Pleomorphomonas sp. T1.2MG-36: one gene and its partner. The main gene of each other region encodes a partner of the protein of the gene in region 2 in a complex. Links are inferred from orthologs where the notes say so. Each region holds a gene or a part of one and is shown on either strand. Other genes may lie near its edges.

Region 1 (3,587 bases), on a different replicon or contig from region 2:
GCTCTGACGGCCGACCCCACCAAGCCGCTGCCGGCCTTCAATCTCCGCCGTTCCAACGGCTTCGAGGGGCTGGCCCAGTCGAAGGATGGCAGCAAGCTCTATGCGCTGCTTGAGGGGCCGCTCTATCTTGGGGACGGCAAGTTCGAGCAGGCCGACGGTGCGACCGCCACCCGCATCATCGAGTTCGACGTTGCCAAGAAGGCCTGGACCGGCCGCTCCTGGCTCTATCCCTTCTCGGGCGCCGGCACCAACATCGGCGACTTCAACATGGTCGACGAGGGCACGGCGCTAGTGATCGAGCGCGACGGTGGCGCCGGCCTCGCCGACAAGGCGTGTGCCGATCCGGCCAAGCCCGAGCCAACCTGCTTCGACAAGCCGGCCAAGCACAAGCGCATCTACAAGATAGCCTTCGGTGACGACAACGTCGGCAAGGCGGTGCGCAAGGTCGGCTATATCGATCTGTTGAACATTGCCGATCCGGACGGCAAGGCCAGGCAGGGCGCCGTGAACGGTGTCTACACGATGCCCTTCGTCACCATCGAGAACGTCGATGTCGTCGATGCCACGCATATCATTGTCGGCAACGACAACAACCTGCCGTACTCGGCCGGACGCGCCGTGGACAAGGCGGATGACAACGAGTTCGTGTTGCTCGAAGTGGGCGATTTCCTCGCTGCCAAGTAAGTGCATCGACCAAAAAGCGAAGGCCCCGGAGCTTAACGCCGCCGGGGCCTTTGTCATTTCAAGAACCGACCGTCATTCGAAGCGCTCGGGCAGATAGTCGTCCTTGGCAAGATCGGAGAAGCGGGTGACCGAAGCGTCGAAGGCGAGCTGCACGGTACCCGTGGGGCCGTGGCGCTGCTTGCCGATGATCACCTCGGCCTTGCCGGTGACGCGGTCCATCTCGGTCTGCCACTTGAAGAAGTCCTCGGTGCCTTCCTTGGGCATGCGCGATTGCAGGTAATACTCGTCGCGGTAGATGAACATCACCACGTCGGCGTCCTGTTCGATCGAGCCGGATTCGCGCAAGTCGGAAAGCTGGGGCCGCTTGTCGTCGCGGCTTTCCACCTGACGCGACAGCTGCGACAGGGCGATGATCGGCACTGCCAGTTCCTTGGCCAGCGCCTTGAGACCGGTGGTGATCTCGGTGATTTCCTGAACGCGGCCGCCTTGGGCGGACTTCGAGGAGCCAGATAGCAGTTGCAGGTAGTCGACGATGACCACGTCGAGGCCGCGCTGGCGTTTCAGGCGCCGGGCACGCGCTGCGAGCTGGGCAATGGAGATGCCGCCGGTGTGGTCGATGTAGAGCGGCAGCGTCTGCATGCGCTGGGCGACGGCGGCCAGCTTGGCGAACTGATTCTCGTCGATGTTGCCGCGGCGGATGTCGGACGACGACACTTCCGACTGCTCGGCAAGGATACGCGTCGCCAGCTGCTCGGACGACATTTCAAGGCTGAAGAAGCCGACGATACCGCCGTTGACGGTCTTCAGCGAGCCATCCGGCTGCTCGGCCGCCTCGTAGGCATTGGCGACGTTGAAGGCGATGTTGGTGACCAGCGACGTCTTGCCCATGGCGGGACGCGCGGCAAGGATGATCAGGTCTGACCGCTGCAAACCGCCCATGGTCCGATCGAGATCGGCAAGACCGGTAGCGATGCCCGACAGATGCCCGTCGCGCTGGTAGGCGGCGGCGGCCATGTCGATCGCCTCGCGCAGCGCGTCGGAGAAGGTATGGAATCCGCCCTCGTAGCGGCCGCTCTCGGCGATGCCGAACAGCCGCCGCTCGGCATCCTCGATCTGGGCGCGCGGCGGCATGTCGATCGGCGCGTCATAGGCGATGTTGACCATGTCCTCGCCGATGCGGATCAGGTCGCGGCGGACGGCGAGGTCGTGGATGATGCGGCCGTAGTCCTCGGCGTTGATGATGGTGGTCGCCTCGGAGGCGAGCCGCAGCAGATACTGCGTCACCGGCATCTCGGCGATCTGATAATCGGCGGGATAGAAGGTTTTCAGGGTGATCGGCGAGGCGACCTTGCCGCCGCGAATGAGCTGGCCGATCTTCTCGTAGATCGCCTTGTGCTGCTCGATGAAGAAATGCGGCGGCTCGAGGAAGTCGGAGACGCGGAAGAACGTCTCGTTGTTCATCAGCATGGCACCCAGCAACTGCCGCTCCGCCTCGACATTGTGCGGCGCGCTGCGGGTGAGCGCGGTAGTCTGATCTTCGACACGGCGGACGGTTGACATGGGACGAACGTGTTCCTGCTGACGGATGAAGGAGGGACAGTATCAAGCCTCGCCCTGCCGGGATGCGGCAGTTGTCATCGGTTCCCGTAATTCACACGGGAATCGAATTTGCGATGATACCCATTGACTCTCGTCTCGCGGCAACGCTGAACGAAAGAATCGTCATGCCATTGTTTCGACAACAAAAACCCCGGGATGCGAATCCCGGGGCTTGTTGGCTTTCGCAGACTCAGAACCGAAGTCGGCTCAGAGTTCCTCGCGGTCCATGCCCTCGTCGTCGAGCACCGAGCCGACTTCGCGCACGAAGGTGTCCTCGCGGGCGCCAGCGGTGACATCTTCACCCTTGGCCTGGCGCAGGGCCTCTTCCTCGGAGCGGGCGATGTTGAGGGTGATGGTGGCGCGAACGTCGGCGTGCAGGACGATCTCGACGCTGTGGACGCCGAGGTTCTTGATCGGCGTGTTGATGTCCACCTGCGAGCGGGTGACGGTCTCACCGGCGGCGGCCAGGATGTCGACGATGTCGCGGGCGGCGACGGAACCGTAGAGCTGGCCGGTCTCGGCAGCCTGGCGGACCACGACGAAGGAGCGCTGGTCGAGGCCGACCTTGACCTGCTCGGCAGAGGACTTGCGCTCGGCGTTGCGGACCTCGAGAGCGGCGCGCTCGCGGTCGAAGCGGGCCTGGTTTTCCTTGGTGGCGCGCAGCGCCTTGCCCTGCGGCAGCAGGTAGTTGCGGGCGAAGCCGTCGCGGACCCTGATGGTCTCGCCGAGGGTGCCGTGCTTGCCGATGCGCTCGAGAAGGATGACCTTCATTTTGTTTACTCCGTTCTGTTTGTTGCGGCGTCGCCGCCGTTGTGCGGATCGAGGCCGTCAGGCACCCGGTCGTTTGCCAAGTCGCTTGGCCCTGAGGCCAAGCGGACCGTCGAGAATGCCGGCGATGGCCAGCGGAATGAGAGGAATGGAGAGCACGAACGTGGCGCCGTAGGTGACGCCAAGAATGAGTGGGGCCGTCGGGTTCCCGCGCATGAAAACGTGGAGAACGGCGAAGCCGACCATCGCGAAGCCCATGCCGGCAGCCCCTGCGACGACGCCGGCAACGAGGCCGAGCGGACCATCGAGACCGGCAAGCAGGGCAGCGGCCACGAACACGCCCGCCATCCACATCGGCAGCGACAGCGTCTCGGCTATGGAGTCCTCGCCGCGCTTCATGCGCCCCGAAAGACGTACGACGCGGCCACCCAGCCACAGATTGATAGCGGTCAGGACCAGCCAGAACATGCCAAGCGCAAAGGGCATCAGGCGCATGTAGAGAAGCAGAGCCGGCAGCAGGTCTTCTCGGGTCGGCG
Region 2 (4,261 bases):
GGGGCGCAGGGATTGGCGCGCCCTTGCCGAAGCCCGATATACACCCCGTGCCTCTTTCTGCCTGATCCGCCTTTCTTGCGTCGCTATCTTTGCGCGCTGCATCCATGGGCGCGCTATATCAGCGTTGCACCCCTTCCGGCCTGAGGTCCTCGCCTTCGCAAGGATGACAACTTGATAGAAAGGGGAAACAGCTGGAGTGTGCGCCATACAGCTTGATGCCGCATGAGCGGCACGCGTCGCAAATGACAGCGCGATGAAAGAGCTCCCACCTAACCGATTGTCATCCCTATATATAATGCTGTCATCCTTGCGAAGGCGAGGACCTCGGGCAGGATAGAGCGATCGGCCCATATAGGTCGCCATAGTCAAAGGGCGCATCGCCCGAAATTCGCTGGGGTGCGGCAGATGGCGACGAGTTCGAGAACCGGAGCGGAGCGAACTTAAGGTTCGTGAGCACCGGAAGCGCAGAGCTCTAAGCCAAGGGCATCCGCCCGAAAAGTTGCAGACTTTTCGGGCCAAGCGGATGCCCAGGGATGCCCGCCCCAGTAGAATTTCGGTCACTTCCACAGGGCGGATTGCGATGAGCCGCCGCCGGTGGTCGCGTCGCGGATGGCCTTGGCTTCCTCGGCCAGTTCCTGTTCGCGGCGGAACAGCTCCTCGCGGCGGCGGTTGAGGTCGCGCGTCAGCTCGTAGATGTAGGCGGCGAAGCTCTCGTCGGTGTCGGCCGTCACCGTCTTCATGTCGCGTTCGATGTCGGCGGAGAGCGCCCGGAGACACAGCCGCTCGATGAGAAGGTCGAGGCAGGTCTCGACGAAGCTCTCCGGCGGGTGGAAGCGCAGGATCGGCAGCCGTTCGCGCAGCTTGTGGCCACGGCCGATGCTGACACCGTCCTCGCGTTTCATCTCGTCGCCGTGCACCTCGTTGAGCACGAAATAGAAGCGGGCATCGAGGCCTTCGTAGAAATCGCTGACGGAGTCGGCGTCGAAATCGACGGCGATGCGGTAGAGCGCCCGCTTGAAATCCTCCAGCGCCGCCACGTGGAAGTCCAGCCGGGCGAGCCGCTCCATGTTGGCCTCGTAGAGGTCGGGATATTCGACGGCGAGGCCGAGCAGCACCCGCTCGATGTTGGCAAGATCCGGCTCGTTCGGCTGCTTGAGTTCGGCCTCGACGGCAAGACCTTGCTTCTCGCGCCGTTCGCCCCCGCGAAACTCGCCCCTGCCCTCGCCGCGCCCTTCGCCCCTGTACTCTCCGCGCCCCTCGCCACGCCCCTTCCGGTCGTGGCTCCAGAACAGCTCGGACATGTTGACGCGCAGGGCGAGGCGGTAACGCCGCGCCACCCGGTCGTCCTTGATCTGGCGGACCAGCTCGTCGATGCGCGCCTCCAGCGCCGCCTTGCGCTCGGGCGTGTCGACGCGGGCGTCGGCCGCCTCGCGGTCCCACAGCACTTCCGAAAGCGGCCGGGCCTTGGCCACCTCGGCGAGGAAGGCGTCAGCGCCGCCGGCCCGCACGATGTCGTCGGGGTCCTGGCCGCCCGGCAGGAAGCAGAAGTTGAACGAGTAGCCGCTGCGGAGCGCCGGCAGGATGCGATCGATCGCCCGATGGGCAGCGGAGACGCCGGCCTTGTCGCCATCGAAGCAGATCACCGGCTCGGCGGCGAAGCGCCAGAGACGGGCGATATGATCCTCGGTGAAGGCGGTGCCCAGGGCGGCGGTGACGTTGCGGATGCCGGCCTGATAGACCGAGATGGCGTCCATGTAGCCTTCGGTGACGATGATCGTGCCGGACTTGTGCGCCGCCTCGCGCGCCCGGTGGACGTTGAACAGCATCGTCCCCTTGTGGAACAGCGGCGTCTCCGGCGAATTGAGGTATTTCGGCTGCCCCTCCGGGTCGAGCGTGCGGCCGCCGAAGGCGACGACGCGGCCACGCTCGTCGTGGATGGGGATCATCAGCCGGCCACGGAAGCGGTCGTAGGAGGCGCGTCCGTCCTCGGGCTTGATCAACAGGCCGGCGGCGATGCCGGTCTCCTCCTTGACGTCGTTCTGGATCAGGTGGCGCTTCAAGGCGTCGCGCTCATCGGGCGCGTAGCCGAAGCGGAACTCGATGGAGGTCTTCTCCAGAATGCCGCGCCTCAGCATGTAGTCGCGCGCCGGCTTGCCCTCCGGCGAGCGCAGCTTCTGCTCGAAGAACTTGGCGGCGATCTCGCAGGCGCCGGCAAGGTCGACGCGCACCGCCTCGCGCTCGCGGTCGCGCGGGTCGGCCTTGGGCAGCGGCACGCCGGCCTCCTCGGCCAGCCGCTCGACGGCCTCCGGGAAGGTCAGCCCTTCCGTCTCGGTCAGGAACTTGAAGTGATCGCCCGTCGCCCCGCAGCCGAAGCAATGGTAGATGCCGCGCCGGTCGTCGCAGTGGAAGGACGACGTCTTCTCTTTATGAAACGGGCAGCAGGCCCAGAAATCGCCGCGCGCCGGCTGGCTCTTGCGCTTGTCATAGGTGACGCGCCGCCCCACCACCTGGCTGATCGGCAGCCGGGCCCGGATCTGGTCGAGAAGAGACGGTTCAAAGCGCATGGCCGCCATATACGCATTGGCATGGGCCCATTGCAAAGGCTCGGCACAGCCTGTCACCGCTCATCACAGGGCGACGGGCTGTGCCGGCACGGGCGTCAGCGATAGCGACGAACCGTCTCCAAGGCGCCGACCGCGTGCAGCGAGGCAAGGGCCTCGCGATAGGCGGCGACGAAGCGGGCGTCGTCGGCGAGATCGCCGAACAGCTCGCGGTTCTCGATGAACGCCGTGGGGTTGGCGCGATTGCCCGAGGCGGTCGCCATCAGCTTGTCTTTCAGCCGGTCCACCACCTCGATGGGCTGCCCCTGCTCGTCGATGCCCTCGGCATAGCGAGCCCAGCTCGCCACCACCGCCGCCGAGCGGGAAACATCGCCGCCCGATCTGAGCTGGGCATGCACCACCGGCAACAGGAACTTCGGAATGCGGTCGGAACTCTCGGCGCAGAGGCGGGCCAGCGTGTCGCGCACCTCCGGATTGGAGAAGCGCTCGATCAGCGTCCGGCGATAGGCATCGAGATCGACGCCGGGGACGGGCAACAGCGTCGGCGTCGCCTCCAGCGTCATGTAGTTGAGCAGGAACTCGGCGAACAGCGGATCGCCGGCCGCCTCGTGCGCATAGCGGTAGCCGGCCAGATAGCCGAGATAGGCGAGCGCTTGATGGCTGGCGTTGAGCAGGCGCAGCTTCATCAGCTCGTAGGGCACCACATCGGCCACCATCTGCGCGCCGACCTTTTCATAGGCGGGCCGGCCAAGCGGGAAATGGTCCTCGATCACCCATTGGGCGAACGGCTCGCACACCACGGGCCAGGCGTCGTCGATGCCGAAACGTCCGGCCACTTCGGCGATGTCGTCGCCGGTGGTGACCGGCGTGATGCGATCGACCATGGCGTTGGGGAAGGCGACGCGGCTCTCCATGAAGGCGCCGAGTTCGGCATCCCTAGCGTAGGCAAAGGCGCAGAACATCTTCCTCGCCACGTCGCCGTTGCTCTGGATGTTGTCGCAGCTCATCACCGTGAAGGGCGCGATGCCCCGCGCCCTGCGGCGGCGCACCGCCTCGGCGACCAGACCGAACACCGTCTTCGGCACGGCGCCGGCGGCAAGATCGTGCGCCACGTCGGCATTGCCGAGATCGAATTCGCCGGTCACCTGATGGAAGTTGTAGCCGCCCTCGGTGATCGTCAGCGACACGATGCGGGTCGACGGCGCCGCCATCATCTCGAGAACGGCCTCGGGGTCGTCGGGCGCATAGAGAAAGTCGACGATGGAGCCGATGACGGCCGCTTCATAGTGGCCGCTCGCCGGCTTCACCATCAGCGTGTAGAGGCCATCCTGCGACGTGAGGGCGTCGCGCATGCGCCGGTCGGACGGCATGACGCCGACGCCGCAGATGCCCCAGTCGAGCGCCTCGCCGTCGTTCATCAGCCGATCGAGATACATGGCCTGATGGGCGCGGTGAAAGCCGCCGACGCCGAAGTGGACGATGCCGACCGTCACCTTGCTTCGGTCATAGGCGGGGCGGGCGACGTCGGCCGGCAGGGCGGCCAAATTGGCATTCGAGAGCTTGATCATGTCCAACCTATCCAGAACGGCGCCACGCGAGCGCCACGGCAGCCCCGGACGACGGGCGTCGGCTGCCGAGGGCGCGGCATCCCCTTTGCGGATAGCCTTCGCACGGGAGGGCCGCCGGCGCGACGCCGCACG

Evidence for each region.
Region 1: the proteins of dnaG (region 2) and QQZ18_RS01575 are in contact, whole or in part, in a crystal structure (PDB 2R6A), measured with the Geobacillus stearothermophilus proteins. The link is inferred for Pleomorphomonas sp. T1.2MG-36 from one-to-one orthologs. Residues at the interface, in WP_049624496.1 of Geobacillus stearothermophilus: Lys456, Leu457, Leu458, Pro459, Ala460, Asn463, Ala464, Leu467, Leu535, Leu536, Ile537, Ala538, Gln544, Glu545, Asp548, Tyr549, His552; in WP_033016901.1 of Geobacillus stearothermophilus: Ser13, Glu15, Ala16, Gln18, Glu91, Leu92, Asp94, Ala95, Val96, Pro97, Thr98, Ala99, Ala100, Asn101, Tyr104, Tyr105, Ile108.

Annotation. Positions count from the first base shown.
Region 1 is NZ_CATNLY010000001.1:319,355-322,941, reverse strand. What follows is about bases 1-2,928. They hold QQZ18_RS01575 (replicative DNA helicase), read right to left. Parts: upstream 2,245-2,928; coding sequence 757-2,244; downstream 1-756. Other genes in these bases: rplI (50S ribosomal protein L9), read right to left, coding at 2,491-2,928; QQZ18_RS01580 (esterase-like activity of phytase family protein), read left to right, coding at 1-684. Outside these bases: more of rplI, read right to left, coding at 2,929-3,054; QQZ18_RS01565 (hypothetical protein), read right to left, coding at 3,112-3,587. UniProt on the Escherichia coli protein: The main replicative DNA helicase, it participates in initiation and elongation during chromosome replication. Travels ahead of the DNA replisome, separating dsDNA into templates for DNA synthesis.
Region 2 is NZ_CATNLY010000051.1:252,557-256,817, reverse strand. What follows is about bases 62-3,003. They hold dnaG (DNA primase), read right to left. Parts: upstream 2,565-3,003; coding sequence 558-2,564; downstream 62-557. Other genes in these bases: QQZ18_RS20465 (mannitol dehydrogenase family protein), read right to left, coding at 2,660-3,003. Also shown: more of QQZ18_RS20465, read right to left, coding at 3,004-4,129. UniProt on the Escherichia coli protein: RNA polymerase that catalyzes the synthesis of short RNA molecules used as primers for DNA polymerase during DNA replication.